DNA from 3 places in the Nocardia violaceofusca NBRC 14427 genome. Region 1 is predicted to be linked to each of the others. Evidence: riboswitches for the same ligand, from Rfam matches in the RefSeq annotation. Region 1 holds a riboswitch; each other region holds the start of a gene.
The links. A riboswitch is a leader RNA that binds a small molecule or an ion and turns the genes downstream of it on or off. The one in region 1 is predicted to bind cobalamin.

Region 2: it holds a riboswitch for cobalamin, as region 1 does, so the genes downstream of both, AC5592_RS13075 (CbtB domain-containing protein) here and metE (5-methyltetrahydropteroyltriglutamate--homocysteine S-methyltransferase) in region 1, are expected to answer to the same signal.
Region 3: it holds a riboswitch for cobalamin, as region 1 does, so the genes downstream of both, AC5592_RS15620 (CbtB-domain containing protein) here and metE (5-methyltetrahydropteroyltriglutamate--homocysteine S-methyltransferase) in region 1, are expected to answer to the same signal.

The regions. Positions count from the first base shown of each region.
Region 1 is NZ_CAWMPM010000023.1:176,787-182,533, reverse strand. Features, by position in the region: gene metE (5-methyltetrahydropteroyltriglutamate--homocysteine S-methyltransferase) at 1-2,060, opposite strand, end outside; cobalamin riboswitch at 2,196-2,414, opposite strand; gene AC5592_RS19395 (pyruvate carboxylase) at 2,628-5,747, shown strand, end outside.
Region 2 is NZ_CAWMPM010000013.1:252,706-258,452, reverse strand. Features, by position in the region: gene AC5592_RS13090 (cytochrome P450) at 1-64, shown strand, start outside; gene AC5592_RS13085 (NAD-dependent epimerase/dehydratase family protein) at 70-1,149, shown strand; gene ligD (non-homologous end-joining DNA ligase) at 1,368-2,312, opposite strand; cobalamin riboswitch at 2,427-2,567, shown strand; gene AC5592_RS13075 (CbtB domain-containing protein) at 2,604-2,819, shown strand; gene AC5592_RS13070 (CbtA family protein) at 2,841-3,695, shown strand; gene AC5592_RS13065 (histidine phosphatase family protein) at 3,692-4,249, shown strand; gene AC5592_RS13060 (DUF488 domain-containing protein) at 4,280-4,660, opposite strand; gene AC5592_RS13055 (1-acyl-sn-glycerol-3-phosphate acyltransferase) at 4,831-5,592, shown strand; gene AC5592_RS13050 (hypothetical protein) at 5,599-5,747, opposite strand, start outside.
Region 3 is NZ_CAWMPM010000016.1:122,425-128,171, reverse strand. Features, by position in the region: gene AC5592_RS15630 (amidase) at 94-1,533, shown strand; gene AC5592_RS15625 (DUF8020 domain-containing protein) at 1,650-2,348, opposite strand; gene AC5592_RS15620 (CbtB-domain containing protein) at 2,627-2,722, opposite strand; cobalamin riboswitch at 2,864-3,010, opposite strand; gene AC5592_RS15615 (low affinity iron permease family protein) at 4,038-4,469, shown strand; gene AC5592_RS15610 (zf-HC2 domain-containing protein) at 4,743-5,468, opposite strand; gene AC5592_RS15605 (sigma-70 family RNA polymerase sigma factor) at 5,574-5,747, shown strand, end outside.

The DNA of each region.
Region 1 (5,747 bases):
TATCCGGCGGTGGTGAGATCGTCGAGGATCTCCATATGCGAGCGCGCCGCCTCCACCGACGTGACATCGGCATCCAAGGCCGCGATGGCGCCGATGATCTCGCCGAATTCGGAGTAGCACAGATGGGTGTGGATCTGAGTGTCGTCGCGAACCCCGGCGGTGGCCAGGCGGAACGCGCCCACGGCCCAGTCCAGGTACTGCTCCTGATCAGCACGGCGCAGCGGCAGCAGCTCCCGCAGCGCGGGTTCGTCGACCTGGACGATCCGGATGCCGGCGGCCTCCAGATCCACCGTCTCGTCGCGAATGGCCAGCGCCACCTGCCGCGCGGTGTCGGCGAGCGGCTGATCGTCGCGCACGAACGACCAGGCCAGAATCGTGACCGGGCCGGTCAGCATGCCCTTGACCGGCCTGGCGGTCAGCGATTGGGCGTAGGTGATCCACTCGACGGTCATCGGCGCGGTGCGCACGACGTCGCCGTAGAGGATCGGTGGGCGCACGCAACGGGTGCCGTAGGACTGCACCCAGCCGTTGTCGGTGGCGGCGAAGCCGTCGAGCTGTTCGGCGAAGTACTGAACCATGTCGTTGCGCTCGGGTTCGCCGTGCACGAGCACGTCGAGCCCCAGATCCTCCTGTAGCGCAATCACATCCGCGATCTCGGCGCGCATCCGCTCGCGATACTGCGCGTCGTCGATCGTGCCGGCGCGCAGGTCCGCGCGAGCGGTGCGGATCGCGGTGGTCTGCGGATAGGAGCCGATCGTGGTCGTGGGCAGCAGCGGCAGGCGCAGCTGTGCGCGCTGCAGGTCACGGCGGCGCTGCGCCGGCGCCCGCCGCGCCTGATCCTCACCGAGACCGGCGAGCCGGGCCCGCACCGCCTCGTTGTGCAGACGCGGATCGGAGCGGCGGCTCGCGATCGCGGCACGGGATGCGGCGAGCTCCACGGCGACCGCGTCGGTGCCCGCACCGACCGCATGCGCCAGGACCCGCACCTCGTCGATCTTCTCGGCGCCGAAAGCCAGCCACGACCGCAGCACCGGATCCAGGCCGGGCTCCGCGTCCAGCGAATACGGCACATGCAGCAGTGAACTCGAGGTCGACACCGCCAGCGCGCCGACCGAACCCAGCAGGGTGGCCAGCTCACTCAGCGCCGCTTCCAGATCCGTGCGCCAGATGTTACGGCCGTCCACCACACCGGCCACCACCAGTTTGTCCGCCAGGGCGGGCACTGCGGCGACCTCGGAAACGGTTGTGCCGGAACGGAAGTCGAGTGCCACCCCCTCGACCGGCGTGGCGGCCAGGGCGCCCAGCGCCGGACCCGGGGAGCCGAAGTAGGTGGCCACCAGGATGTTCGGCCGCCGGTCCCCGTCGCTCAATTCGGCGTAGGTGGTGCGGACGGCGCCGAGTTCGGCCTCGGAGAGGTCGCGCACCAGCACGGGTTCGTCGATCTGGACCCACGCGGCGCCCGCGTCGGCCAGGCGGGCCAGCAGGTCCCGGTACAGCGGGATCAGCTCGGCCAGCCGGTCCCTCGGCGCGACGCCGCCGACACCTTTGGACAGCGCCAGGAAGGTCAGCGGGCCGATCACCACCGGCCGGGCGGCGATGCCCAGCTCACGCGCCTCGCGCAGCTCGCCGAGCAGTGCCGACGGATCGAGGGCGAACCGGGTGTCCGGGCCGATTTCGGGCACCAGATAGTGGTAGTTGGTGTCGAACCATTTGGTCATCTCCAGCGGTTCGACGCCCTCGGCGCCGCGCGCGGCGGCGAAATAGCGGTCCAGCGGATCGCCGATGCCGGCGACTCGCGGCGGCAGCGCGCCCAGCATGACCGCGGTATCGAGCATCTGGTCGTAGAACGAGAAGGTGCCCACCGGTATCGCGTCGAGGCCGGCGTCACGCGCCGCGGTCCAGCCCTGCGCGCGCAGCTGCCGGGCGACGGCCTGCAGTTCGGCGGCGTCGATCCGTCCGGCCCAATAACCTTCGACGGCGCGTTTGAGTTCGCGCCGCGGCCCGATGCGGGGCAGGCCCAGTACCGTTGCGGTGAAACGAGTATGCGTTGTGACAGTCACGGTGTTCTCCAGAAGTGGAAGCCACAGGTCACCGCCGCACGGCGGACGAAGCCCCGAAAAACACTGCCGCACCGGGGGTTCCGGTGTGCCGCGGGTCCGCCCGCCCGATCCACGAGGCGGTGGCCGCCGGATACGGCGTATCCGGCACAACCGGCAGGTCTTCGGACTCACAGGCATCGGTCGTGCGGACCGGTCCGGAGATGGGCCCCGGATGTCGCCTACTGGCCGTCGCTTCCCGGAAATGATCCAGTGCTCATGACGGCGGTCGTTCCTGTTCACCGCTGCGGGACAGTCCCGGATTCCCACCGGGTTCCCTCTCGCCGGTCCGCGAGGACCGGTTTCGACGCTGCGCGCGACGCTCGGGGCTCCAACTCGTCGACGGCAGCGAACCAGCTGCGTTCCCGAGCGTAATCCACCGCGAGCGGCAGGGGAAACACCGCCCGCCCGGCCGCCTATGTTTCCGCTGGAAGAACACAACTTCGCAGACTCGCCGATCCGGTTTGTGAGGATGGCTGCGAAGCCGTATTCACTGTCCGGCCCCGCTCACCGGGCAGGTACCTTTATCGAATGTTCTCCAAAGTGCTGGTCGCCAACCGCGGGGAAATCGCCATCCGTGCCTTCCGTGCCGCCTACGAACTCGGCATCGGCACCGTGGCGGTTTTCCCCTACGAAGATCGCAACTCGGTGCATCGCCTCAAGGCCGACGAGTCGTATCAAATCGGTGTCCCCGGACATCCCGTGCGGGCCTACCTCTCGATTCCCGAGATCATCAGCGCCGCCAAGTCCGCCGGCGCCGATGCGGTCTACCCCGGCTACGGCTTCCTGTCGGAGAATCCGGACCTCGCGGCGGCGTGCGCGGCGGAGGGCATCACCTTCATCGGTCCCTCGGCCGAGGTGCTCGAACTGACCGGTAACAAGGCACGGGCCATCGCGGCGGCGAAGGCCGCCGGGCTTCCGGTGCTGAACTCCAGCGCGCCCTCGGCCGATGTCGAGGAGCTGCTGCGCGCCGCGGAGCAGATGGAGTTCCCGGTGTTCGTGAAGGCGGTCGCCGGTGGTGGTGGCCGGGGTATGCGCCGGGTCGCGGACCGGGTGCAGCTGCGCGAGGCGATCGAGGCGGCCATGCGCGAGGCGGAGTCGGCGTTCGGGGACGCGACGGTCTTCCTCGAGCAGGCGGTGATCAACCCCCGTCATATCGAGGTGCAGATCCTGGCCGATCAGCACGGCAACGTCATGCATCTGTTCGAGCGCGACTGTTCGCTGCAGCGGCGGCACCAGAAGGTGATCGAGCTGGCGCCCGCGCCGAATCTGGATCCCGCACTGCGGATGCGCATTTGCGCGGACGCGGTGGCCTTCGCGCGGCAGATCGGGTACTCGTGTGCGGGCACCGTGGAGTTCCTGCTCGACGAGCGCGGCCGGCACGTGTTCATCGAGATGAACCCGCGCATCCAGGTCGAGCACACGGTGACCGAGGAGATCACCGACGTCGACCTCGTGCAGTCGCAGCTGCGCATAGCGGCCGGCGAGTCGCTGGCGGATCTGGGACTGAGCCAGGACAGCGTGTCGATTCACGGTGCCGCGCTGCAGTGCCGGATCACGACCGAGGATCCGGCCAACGGCTTCCGACCCGACACCGGACGCATCACCGCCTACCGCTCGCCCGGCGGCGGTGGTATCCGCCTCGACGGCGGTGCGAACCTCGGCGCCGAGGTCGGCGCGCACTTCGACTCCATGCTGGTGAAGCTGACCTGCCGCGGCCGCGACTTCCCGCAGGCCGTGGCGCGGGCCCGGCGCGCGGTGGCGGAGTTCCGCATCCGTGGCGTGGCCACGAACATCCCGTTCCTGCAGGCGGTGCTCGACGATCCGGACTTCCGGGCCGGGCGGATCACCACCTCGTTCATCGACGAGCGCCCGGAGCTGCTGACCCAGCGCGGTTCGGCCGACCGAGGCACCCGCATCCTGCGCTATCTGGCCGACGTGACGGTGAACAAGCCGCACGGTGAGCGGCCGACGGCGGTATATCCGCACGACAAGCTGCCGGCGATCGATCTGAGTGCGCCGCCGCCGGACGGCACCCGCCAGCGCCTGCTCGAGCTGGGGCCCGAGGGGTTCGCGCGCTGGTTACGCGACCGCGACGCCGTCGGCGTCACCGACACCACGTTCCGCGACGCCCATCAGTCGCTGCTCGCCACCCGGGTGCGGACGCGTGGACTGCTGACGGTGGCCGGACACGTGGCCCGGATGACGCCCGAACTGCTGTCGGTCGAGTGCTGGGGTGGCGCGACCTACGATGTGGCGCTGCGATTCCTGTACGAGGATCCGTGGGAGCGGCTGGCCGCACTGCGGGAGGCGATTCCGAACATCTGCCTGCAGATGCTGCTGCGCGGGCGCAACACCGTCGGCTACACGCCGTATCCGGAGCAGGTGACGCGGGCGTTCGTGCGGGAGGCCACCGATACCGGCATCGACATCTTCCGGATCTTCGACGCACTCAACAATGTGGATCAGATGCGGCCGGCGATCGACGCGGTGCGTGAGACCGGGACCGCGCTGGCCGAGGTCGCGATGTCCTACACCGGCGATCTGTCGAATCCGAACGAGAACCTCTACACCCTCGACTACTACCTGAAGCTCGCCGAGCAGATCGTCGAGGCAGGCGCACACGTGCTGGCGATCAAGGACATGGCCGGACTGCTGCGGGCGCCGGCCGCGCACACGCTGGTGACGGCGCTGCGCAGCAACTTCGATCTGCCGGTGCACGTGCACACCCACGACACCCCGGGCGGTCAGCTCGCCACCTATCTGGCGGCCTGGCAGGCCGGCGCGGACGCCGTGGACGGGGCGAGCGCCCCGATGGCCGGCACCACGAGCCAGCCCGCACTGTCGGCGATCGTCGCCGCGGCGGCGCATTCGCCCTACGACACCGGGCTGAACCTCGACGCCGTCTGTGATCTCGAGCCGTACTGGGAGGCGTTGCGCAAGGTGTACGCGCCCTTCGAATCCGGATTGCCGGGGCCGACGGGCCGGGTGTACCACCACGAGATTCCGGGTGGGCAGCTGTCGAATCTGCGGCAGCAGGCCATCGCGCTCGGGCTGGGCGACCGGTTCGAGGAGGTCGAGGCGAAATACGCGGCCGCCGACCGGCTGCTGGGCCGCCTGGTCAAGGTCACCCCGTCCTCGAAGGTCGTCGGTGATCTCGCCCTGTCTTTGGTCGGATCCGGTGTGGACGTGGAGGATTTCGCCACGGACCCGGCGCGCTACGACATCCCGGATTCGGTCATCGGGTTCCTGCGCGGCGAACTCGGCACCCCGGCCGGTGGCTGGCCCGAACCCTTCCGCAGCCGCGCTCTCGAGGGCCGCGGCCCGGCGAAGCCGGAAGTGCCGTTGACCGCGGAAGACGCCGCGGCGCTGGACGGTTCGTCGCAGCAGCGCCGAGAGACGTTGAACCGGTTGCTGTTTCCCGCACCCACCGCGGAATTCCTGACGCATCGGGAGAAATACGGCGACACCACCGGCTTGTCGGCGAATCAGTTCTTCTACGGACTGCGCCACGGCGAGGAACACCGCGTCGAACTGGAGAAGGGCGTCACCCTGCTGATCGGTCTGGAGGCGATCTCCGAGCCGGACGAGCGGGGTATGCGCACGGTCATGTGCATCCTCAACGGGCAGCTGCGTCCGGTACAAGTGCGC
Region 2 (5,747 bases), on a different contig from region 1:
CGACTTCACCGCGCGGGCGCGCGCACTCCAAGCCGCACAGTCGCCTTCGCCGGCGGGGAGGTGACGGACATGCGCGTGGTCGTGGTCGGAGCCACCGGGAACGTCGGCACCGCGGTCGTGTCCGCACTGGCCCGGCGCCCGGAGATCGACGCGATCGTCGGACTGGCCCGGCGGCTGCCGCGGCAGCCGGCCGAGGGAGTGCGGTGGGCGCGCGCCGATATGCGCTGCGACGATCTGCTCACCGAATTCCGCGGCGCCGATGTGGTGGTTCATCTCGCGTGGGTGTTTCAGCCGACGCATCGCCCGCTCGAAACCTGGCGTGCGAACGTCCAGGGAACCGAACGGGTCTTGCGCGCGGTCGCGCAGGCCGGCGTTCCGTCGCTGGTGTACGCGTCGTCGGTCGGCGCGTATTCCCCTGTGCACCATGATGATCCGGTCGGCGAGGACTGGTCCACGGAAGGCTGGCCGCCGGCCGGGTACATGCGTGAGAAGGCCTATGTCGAGCGATTGCTCGACCTGTTCGAGAACGAACATCCGGACCGGCGGGTGGTGCGGATGCGCCCCGCCTTCACCTTCCAGGAGGCCTCCGCCAGCCAGCAGCGCCGCCTGTTCGCGGGCCCGCTGGTGCCCGGCAGTGTGCTGCGCCCTCCCCTGATCCCGGTGCTGCCCGTGCCGGCGGGTCTGCGGCTGCAGGCGGTGCACGCCGACGACATCGGCAGCGCCTACAGTCTCGCCGTCGTCGACCCGAGCGTGCACGGCGCGTTCAACCTGGCCGCCGACCCGGTGATCGATCGCGCGAAACTCGGCGCATTGTTCGATGCGCCGACGGTTTCCGTACCGCCCGGGGCCGTGCGCGCCGCGTTGGCCGTCGGCTGGCGCCTGCGCCTGGTCCCCGCCCCGCCCGAACTGTTCGACGCGATGATGCGCCTGCCGATCATGGACACCACCCGCGCCAGGCGCGATCTCGGCTGGGCACCACGCGTCGACGCCGTCTCCGCCCTGCGCGAGGTCCTGACCGGTATGAGTCACGGATCCGGCGGTGCCACACCGCCGTTGGCGTCCGACGCCGGTGGGCGTCTGCGGGTGCGGGAGTTCGCCTCCGGTGTCGGTGGCAGCGACCCGGTCGACCGCTGGGGCGCGGACCTGTGAGTGTCCCCGGTCGCCCCTGCCGCATGCTGAACCACGCGTTTCCCCACCGCGTGAGATCTGTGGGGGTTTCACACCGCGGGCAGGGCAGGAGGTGAGCGACGATGTGCATGCAGATGATGGGGATGCTGCGCAACATGTGGAACATGATGTTCCCGATGATGCCCATGTAATCCGGACGACGAGAGATCGAACCACGCCGGATCGTCGTCGGCGTCGTGCTACCCGGGAGCGTTGACCTCGTCCGGCGTCTTGTCCGGCCGCAACCCGCGCCAGGACGGGTGACGCAAGCGCCCGTCCCCGGTCCGCTCTGTGAACGACACCTCGCCCACCAGTTCCGGTTCCACCCAGATCGCGTCCTTCACCGGCGCCGTGACCGTGGGGGTCTGCCGCCGCAGCGGCCGCAGCTTGGCTTGGAGATCATCGAGCATGGCCTGGGTGAAGCCGGTGCCCACATTGCCGATGTAGACCAATTCCCCGGCCTCGTCGTGCACGCCCATGAGCAGTGAGCCGATGCGTCCCGCGCGCCGGCCCGCGCCGGGCCGCCACCCGACGATGACGATCTCCTGATCGTTGACGTTCTTGACCTTCGTCCACAGCGGACTGCGCCGGCCGGGCAGATACGGGCTGTCCAGCCGCTTGCACACGATGCCCTCGAGTCCCAGCCGCGCCGATTCGGCGAGGACGTCGGCACCGGTGCCGGTCAGCCGGGGTGGGATGCGCCAGTTCGGGCCGCGCAGGCCGAGTTGTTCCAGCAATCGGCGGCGTTGCTCGTAGGGCAGATCGATCAGCGGCCGGTCGCCGATGTGCAGCAGATCGAAGATGAGGTAGGTGGCGGGAACCGAGCGGGTCAGTGCGCGGATCATGGCCGGATTGCGCTGGTGCATGCGCGGTTGCAGTGCGGCGAAGGAGGTACGCCCGTCCGCGGCGAAGGCGACGATTTCACCGTCGACGACGATCGGCGGCGCCGCCGGGGCGAGGTCGGCGAGTTCCGGCCAGGCAGCGGTCACGTCGTTGCCGTTGCGCGAGATCAGCCGCAGGTCCCGATCCACGTAACCGATGGCGCGGATACCGTCGAATTTCACCTCGTACGCCCACGCCGCGCTGTCGGCGGGCAGAGCGCCGGCCGTCGCCAGCATCGCCGCATACCGCGGCAATCCGCTCATGAGAGCCCACCCTTCGATCGATGGCTATTTTTCGGTTACTACCCTGGAATCCTCCTCTTACAGCGATGACGACGCTGACATTTCGGTCACGACCCGATCTCGCAACCGCCCGATTGACCGGCCGGACCGCGATTTCGTATGGTTGTGCGAGCGACGATTCGAGGAACCCGGCGAAAATCCGGGACGGTCGCGCCACTGTGAGCCTTCCGCCGGGCGGAAAGCGAGTCAGACACTCGGATCGCGTGGTAACCACCATCGAGCGGGGACGCGCAATCCCCGGAGGAGAGTCACATGGCGACGTCCTACGTTCCCCGGTCCGGCCTGGAGTCGATGCGACTCTCCATTCCCACGACGGCCCTGTGGCTGGGCGGCACCACCGTCCTGGCGCTGCTCGCCCTCTATTTCATCGGTTTCGATCAGGGCGCGGTCTCGATCTTCGGCGACGATATGCACGTGCACGAATTCGTCCACGACGCACGGCATTTCCTCGGCTACCCCTGCCACTGACCGCAGGATCGAGCCCCCACAATGGAAAAACGAATCATCGCCCGCGGCGTACTGGTCGGCGCCATCGGCGGGCTGCTTGCCTTCGTGTTCGCCCGGATCCTCGCCGAACCGATCATCGATCGCGCCATCGCCTACGAGGGCGGACGCGACGAGGCGCATACGACACTGGAACAGGCCGCCGGTCACACGATGGCCGGCATGGAAGCGGGCGAACTGTTCACCCGGTCGGTGCAGGCGAGTATCGGCGTCGGCTTCGGCATGATCGTGTTCGGCGCCGCGATGGGTGCGCTGTTCGCGGTCGTGTACTGCCTGTTCGTGGGCCGCGTCGGCTCGTTGAGCCCGCGCAATCTCGCGCTGTGCGTGGCGGGCGGCATGTTCGCCGTGCTGTACGCCGTGCCGTTCTTCAAGTATCCGGCCAATCCGCCCTCGATCGGCAACCCCGACACGATCGGGCAACGCACCGGCCTGTACCTGCTGATGGTGGCGATCGCCGCGGCCTGCGCGGTGGGCGCCGTATGGCTGGGCCGCACGCTGCAAGCGCGCCTGGGCAATTGGACGGCGACCATCGCCGCGGGCCTGGCCTTCGTCGTGGTGGTGACCGCGATCGCGGCGCTGCTGCCCTCACTCGGGCATCTGGCCGCCAACCGGGCCCTGGGCGACGCGGCCACCGAAACGCCGCGGCCGCTGACCGATTCGAGCGGCCGGATCGTTTATCCGGGCTTCCCCGCCGACGATCTGTACTACTTCCGCTTCTATTCCCTTGCCGCACAGGTCATTCTGTGGTCGGTCATCGGTGTGGGTTTCGCGACGCTGGCGCCGCGGCTGTTCCGGCGCGCGGACGACTCCGCCGCGGCCGCGCCGGCAGCGGCGGTATGAGCACGACCGTCACCCGGCTCACGCTGATCAGCCACGGCATGACCGCGGCGATGCGGTCGGCCCGTTTCCCGGTCGACGAACCGCTCGACGAGCCGCACCGCGGCACCGCCTCCCCGGCGGTGCCGCGGGCCGACCGGGTAGTGGCGGCTCCGGAACTGCGGGCGACCGCGACCGCCACCCTGCTGTCCCTGCGCGCAACCACCGAGCCCGCCCTGCGCGACCTCGACTGCGGCGACTGGGCGGGCAGGCCGATGGACACCCTGGCCCCGGCCGACCTCATGGCCTGGATGACGAATCCCGCCTACCGCGGCCACGGCGGTGAAGCGCTCATCGACCTGCTCGACCGGGTACGCGACTGGCTCGGCACGGTGGTCGCGGACCGACGCCGCATCGTCGCGATCACCCATCCCGCCGTCGTCCGCGCGAGCGTCCTGCTCGCCCTCGCCGCGCCACCGGAATCGTTCTGGCGCATCGACATTCCGCCGCTCAGCGCCACCACACTGCACAGCCGCGGCCCGGCCTGGACCGTGCGGCACACCGCGAATCCGCTGTGAGATCGTGCGGCCCGGCCATGCGGGTCCGCCTCAATGGGGCGCCGACTTCTTCTCGACCAGATCGGCGAGCACCGCTGCCTCGCTGATGTCGATCCGCTTGGTGGCCGACAGCAGAGTGAGCATGCCGCGCCCGGCGAGTTCGCGAAGATGATCCAGGTCGGCGGCGCGTTCCGGATCGTGCAGTTCCTCCCGGTAGCGGCGACCGAATTCGTCGAATTTGGCGGGGTCATGGCCGTACCAGGTGCGCAGTTCGGTGGAGGGCGCGATCGTTTTGCACCATTCGTCGAGGTGGGCATTCTCCTTGCTCATCCCGCGCGGCCACAGGCGATCGACCAGCACGCGCATCCCGTCGTCGGGATCGGGATCGTCGCAGATCCGCCGGACCTGGACTCGCGGTCGTGTCCTCACCATCGCGCTGCTCCCTTCGGTCGGCCCTCTCGCCCGGCACCCACAACGCGGGATGGCCGGTCCCCTTCCCGCATCCGAGGGTAATCACGCGCGCGACCGCTTTCGCCCGCTCGCCGAGAACGCGTCCGCGCACCCCTACCTACGTAGCCGTAGGTTACGGTAGCGTAGGTTGAATGAACGCCCCGATCTCGACCGCCGATCCCGTAGCCCTACCCCCGTCGGTCGAATTCGACAATCGCGACGCCGTCTACGAGTACTACCGCACCCACCGGGCGCCCCGCACCCGCGCGCGCCTGTTCTACGCGATCACGGCCTATCGCAAACGCCCGGCGGTCCGCTATGCGGACGGCGCCCGCGCGGCGATCCGGCAGTTGATCCGGGACGACCGCCGCATGATCATCGCGATCAACCATGTGAGCGTGGAAGATCCGCGCACCGTCGCCGCCTTCGCCTGGCGCAGCGTGTTCCGGCCGCGGATCGGCCACATCCGGGTGCTGGCCAAGGACGAACTGTTCATCGAGCCGGGACAGCGCTCGCGCATCGACGTCATGGGCGCCATCCCGGTGTTCCGCGGCAAGGATCACGGCGCGCGCGCCGCCTACGCCGCCGGTCAGCAGCTGATGGACGTCTGCGTCGGGCGCATGGTCGACGGCGACGACCTCGCGCTGTTCCCCGAAGGGACCTGCAACGAGACCGATCCGGCCCGGGTGCAGACCATCGGCACCGGCATCGGCCACATCGCCGCGCGCGCCCGGAACGCCGGGGCGGCACCGGTTTTCGTCTTCCTCGGCCTGACCTACGGCCCCGATGGCCGCGCCACGTTCTACCTCGACGAGCCGCTGCCGGATTTCCCGGAGCGACCGGCCCAGATCACCCGGGTCGTCGGCACCCGGATGCAGCGCGCCCTCGACGGGGCGATCGCGGCCGTCCGGTAACGCGCGTCAACCGGCGGGCAACGTGCGCACACCCGACCCGGCGGCCACCGCACCGACCACCGCGCGAAAGGATTCGACATCACGGGCCGGTGGCCGCATGCCCACGGCCTCCAGCGCATAGGCCTTGAAGGCTCGCGCCGCCCGGCTCGGCACAT
Region 3 (5,747 bases), on a different contig from region 1:
ATGTATCCCTGTTCGCTGATGGGGTGGTGGCCACTGCGCCGAGTCGCTTCCCGATAGGGTGCCGGTGTGGATGCCTACTCGAGTGCGGACGCGATGGCGCTGGCTGCTCTGGTGCGGTCGGGTGAGGCCGAGCCGGCGGAATTGCTGGAGGCGGCGCGGGCGCGCGCGGCCGAAGTCAATCCGCGGATCAACGCGATCGTGGCCGATGTCGATCCGGCCCGTGCTGTCGAGGTGGACGACGCGCCGTTCGCTGGGGTGCCGTTCCTCATCAAGGATCTTCATCAACATCTCGCCGGCTATCCCACCAGCGGCGGATCGCGGTCGCTCGCGTCGGTCCTGGCGACCGAGAATGCCACGGTGGTGCAGCGGTGGCTCGATGCCGGGCTGGTCATCTTCGGTAAGACCAATACTCCCGAATTCGGCGCCAAGGGAATCACCGAACCCGAGTTGTTCGGTGCGGCGCGCAATCCGTGGAACATCGAGCACACGCCCGGCGGGTCCTCCGGTGGCGCCGCGGCGGCGGTGGCCGCGGGTATCGTGCCGTGCGCGGGTGCGAGCGACGGGGGTGGTTCGATCCGAATTCCGGCCTCGGCGTGTGGGCTGTTCGGGCTCAAGACTTCTCGCGGTCTGATCCCGGCCGGTCCCGTGCACGGTGAGTATCTGGGCGGAACCGCCGCCGATGGTGTCATCTCTCGTTCGGTGCGAGACACCGCCGCCATGCTCGATGTGCTGGCGGGCCCGACTCCGGTTTCGCCGTACCTGGCGGCACGGGGGCAAGGGAGCTATCTCGCGGAGGTGGAACGCGCCCCGGGGCGTCTTCGGATCGGCTTCTGCACAGCCAGTTCGGTCAATCCGGCGCCCCATCCGGAGGCTGTGGCGGCGGCGACCGGAGCGGCCGAACTACTGGTGAGCCTCGGCCACGACGTGGTGGAGCTGCCCCGCGCTCCCTTCGATGACGCGGCGTTGGCCAAGGATTTTCTCACTACCTGGTTCGTCGAGTGTGCCTTCTCGGTGGATGAGGCCAAAGCCGCTGGGGGCGTGGGGGATTCGGGATTCGAACTCGATACCCGGCTGATGGCCGCGCTGGGACGCGCGACCAAGCCTGTCGAGTTGACTCGCGCCGTCGCGCGGCGACACCAGTACGTGCGACGGCTGGCGGAATTTCACGAGTCCTACGACCTGCTGCTCACCCCGACCACAGCCACCCCGCCGCCTCGGATCGGGGCATTCGACCTCGCGCCGACGCTGCGCACGGCACAGCGATTGCTGCTGACCGCCCGCGTCGCCGGGCTGCTGCGCTGGACACCGATCGTCGACCAGTTCATCAACGACAACCTGAGCTGGGTTCCCTACACCCAATTGGCGAACATCACCGGCCGTCCCGCCATGAGTGTGCCACTGCACTGGACTCCCGACGGGCTGCCGATCGGCGTCCAATTCGTCGGCCGCCTCGGGGCGGAGGGGCAGCTCATCCGGCTGGCCGCGCAGCTCGAGCAGGCCCAGCCCTGGGCCGGCCGCCGCCCCAACCTCTGACCTCCCGTCTGTGGCGGGGACTGCGACCCGTCCTTCGCGGCGCGTTCGAGAGGGCTGCTCATGGCGGCCTGAACGCTCGCAGGCTGGGTGCCGATGGCCTGCGAGCGTCGACGGCCTCAGTTCTGGGGCTTGTTGATGGTGTTGAAGAACTGGATCGCGCTGGCGATCGCGACCGGCCCACCCAGGATGACGGTTCCGGCCGCAGCACCCAAGGCGGCGCCTGCCGCAGCGCCGGCCAGGCATCCGCCGGGTGCTCCGGCGAAGAAGATGGGCGGCATCAACGCGGCGCCGACCAGGGCGCCTGCGACACATCCGATGCCCAGTCCCGCGGCGGTGCCGACCAGGACTCCGACGCCGGTCGCGAGGCCGATCTGGTTGGCGGCGACGCCGATCGCGTCGTTGAAGTCGCTCTGCGCGTCCACCGGGGTGAGGTCGGGGGTCGTCGACGCGACGGCGTCGGCGGGGTTGCGGCTGGGAGTCAGCACTGCGGTGCGACCGTCGACCTGGGCGGCGATGGGCCAGTCCTTCTGGTCGAGTTTGTAGGTGAGCGGCAGGCCGGCGACGAGATTGCCGTTGTCGTCGAGGATTTCGAACTGGTTGCCGCGCACGTTGAGCCGCCCGGCGTCGGTGCGCAAGACGACCGAGTGGTCGACCACGTCGGCGGTGTAGTGGATCCCGGGGCCGACGTCGGTGGCGACCGTCGTACTCGGTTGCGGTGTTCCGGCCGGAACATCGGCGTGCGCAACGCCGCCGGCAATGGTCAGCGTGGTGATCGTGACCGCTGCTCCGAACGCGAGTGTGGTCCTGGTTTTCATCGATCGTCCTTCTTCGCGAGTGACGTGCTCGCGCGATGAGACTGCGGAAACTACCGCAGTGCAATTACTTTCGTTATCGACCGATCCGCGCGAGGTCATGCGGATGCGGCCACTCGTGCCGACGAGGGCGGCACGAATTCTGTGCCTCGGAAGTTACCTCTACACGTCGTCGCGGCCGCTCACGTCATGAATGAGGCGACCGGTCATGGTTCGGACGCGATCCGGGCGAAGGCGAACGCCGGCGACCCGCCTACGGCAGACACGAGAGTTCTTCGTGCTCAGTGGCAGGCGAAGCCCAGGAAATGGCGTGCGGCGTGGACGGATTCGTGCACGGGCATATCGGTGCCGAAGAACGACGCAGCGGCTCGATCCACACTCACGAGGGAGTACGCCGGTGGCGCAGCCACGACGCCGTCGTGAGAATGGACAAGGAATCGGTGTGCAAACCGGACCTCGGCGCATACGACGTGGCCATGCGAACTCCTCACCTAACGGGGATTTTCGCGTCCCCGAACACTGGTACAACCGCCGATTCGAGGGTCTGACTCGTCATCTTCCCGAACCCGGAGATGCTCACAGTGGCGCGACCGTCCTGGGTTTTCACCAGGTTCCTCGAATCGTCGCGTCGACAACCATACGAAAAGTCGAATGCCGCGGTCAATCCACGCAATTCCGAGCGCTCGGCGAAATGGGATAAAAGGGACATCGCAGTGAGCGGATGATACCTGGTGGGCTGGTTCGCTGGAGTGAAGCTGACCTGCCTGGCCTGCCTCTCCTGTGCTGCGTCGACAAGGTCGGAATGGCAGTCGTTGGACGGGGTCGTTCCCGCACGAGACGCCGGCGGCTCGGAGGCGGAAACGGACTGGCCGAAGGTCGCCGGGGCGACGTCGAAGGCCAGGTGATGTCCGGGGCGGTTGTCGGTAGACGAGAAGCCCAGTGTCAGTGCATTATTCACCCGGCATCGGCGCGAAATAGCCTAGTGGGCCGGAGTATTCGTACTCCAAGCCTGTGTCGTAGGCGAAGAAGCGTGCCGCCGATTCGTCGTCGACTGCGGGAACGGCTCTGCGTTCAAGGCTCGCGCGACTTCGAAGTCGCCGCATCGGTGGTGGGTAGCGGGCGGAATTCAGCGAGGCGATCCGGTGGGGGCAGGATTTTGAAGGTCGCCGCCAACGCTATGGCAATCGAAACGTGATTTGTCGGTCGCGGCCGAAGGCGTCCCTCGGTCGACGGCGTACGTCACCGCGCGGTGCGGGCCCGCGGGACTGATTCGGCCGCGAACACGGTGGTGAGGCGGTTTCCGGGCGGCTCGCTGGGATGCTTGCACCGGCCGTCTGCTAGGGAAGGTTGTTTGCCGTTTTCGATCACGGGTATGCGTCGGAATGTGATTCGAACGTCGCGAGATGCCCTTGGCGGCCGTTGTCTGCGGCAATATCGAGACAGTTGGAAGTGATTACTCCGGAATAACTCGCCTGATTGTCCGATCCATTTCGGTTTCCGATCTTGTGGAACGTCGGCGTCATTGATGTTTTGGAATGCGGGGCGGCGCGGGGTGCCGGCGGGGCCCACTTCTACCGACGCGGCGACGTCTGGGCGCGGCAGTGAAGAGGTCGTGTCGGTGAGCCTTCGGTGTGATGCTCCGTGGCTCATCGATGGTGCATCTCGCGCTGATGAAGGAGATCGACGGTGACAATCGACGACGGGCGCGCACTGCGGGTGCAGGCGCCGACAGCGAAGAGGCCCTCGCAGCTGAAAGGGGGCCTGTCGGCGTTCGACCGGTTCGCCACCGCGGCGTGCGGGGTCGCCTCGCGGGCAACGTTTTTCGCGTTCTGCGTGCTGCTGGTGGCGGTGTGGTTGCCCAGTTTCGTGGTGCTGCCCAGTCTGGACAGCTGGCAGTTGCTGATCAACACGGTGACCACGATCATCACGTTCATCTTGGTCGCGCTGCTGCAGAATACCCAGGCCCGCGCGAACGCCGCGGTGCAGCACAAGCTCAACGCGGTCGCCGACGCGCTGGCGGATCTGATGGGCGAGCTCGGCGACGAGCATCCGCGTCTGTGCCGCCACCGCGCCGAGCTCACCGCCGCCGTCGGTCTCGAACACCACGTCTCCGCCTCCGAATAGGCCACCATCGGAGCTACGCCTGAAACGGGGAGTATCGATCTCTATATCGGATCCGACGATGTCGCCGCACACGACAGTGTGCTCGTCGAAGGGGATCGCGTGGAGTTCGAAGTAATCGTCGATATCAAGGGTCCACATGCCCGGCAGGTGCGGATTCTGTCCGACGCCCTCGTCTCCTCCTGACCACCTCGGCCGGGCCCGTTGGGTGCGTTGTCCCAGCCTGCCTCGTCCATCGCCCGCCCCATTGCCTGGGCGTAGGCGGGCCGAGCGGAGTCAGGCCACATTGTGGCGCCCGGTGGGGCGCTGTTGTCCGAACTCGCGCCGCAGGAGTGTCCCGGCTGCCTCGGCTTCGAAGTCGGCATGCGTGTCGTGTCGGCCCGGATCGGTCGCGCGTCGTTTCGGTTCGTCGTTGCCGTCGTCGGTGCGCCGCACCAGATACAGCAGTGCGACGCCGACAACGACCGGGACGTGGGTCAGCAACCGGGTGGCGTCGACATCGCCTCGGACGACGTCGAAGACCGACGCCGCGGCCAGCGCGCCGACGAACACCGTGAGCATCGGCAGCTGCGCGGCGGCCGTTCGCGTGTGCAGTGTTGCCCACAGCAGGCCGATGCCGACGGCGAGATTCCACGCGGCGCTCTCGTGGCTCATGTGGCCCATCATGAAAGGCATTGCCTCGTGGCCCATCCCGGTGTCCACGCCGAACAGTTGGGTCAGGGCGAGAGCGGTCTGGACGACGGCGACCACGCCCAGAGCGACTCGGAGCAGCGAGTACACGGTGCGCGGAGCCGGCAGTTCGGCGAGAATCGCGTCGGTGAGGTCGGGGATCGCGGGCGCGGGAGCGAGCAGCATGGTGCGCCGCAGCCCTTCCGCGCGCGCATGCCAGGCCCGACAGGATGAACAGGTCGCCAGGTGCTGGTCGACCGCGGCGGCAGGGACCGGTTCCTGTTCGCCGTCGATACGCGCGGACAGCGCTTCGCGAGCCGTATCGCAATTCATGTCTCCATAGTCGTACATCGAACAGCCGGAGTTCCCACGACCGTCTGTAGTACTGTGCTCGATGTGCGTGGCGTCGACGATGGAGATGACCTCACCGCACTCGCAATGGCCGCGGGGCGTGGTGACCGACGGGCCTTCGAGATCTGGGTTCGCGCTTTGCAGGCCGATGTCTGGCGGTTTCATGCCTATCGCGCGGGCGCATCGGCGGCTGATGATCTGACTCAGGAAACCTTCGTGCGGGCTTATCGGAGCTTGCCTCGTTTTGCGGGGAGATCGACC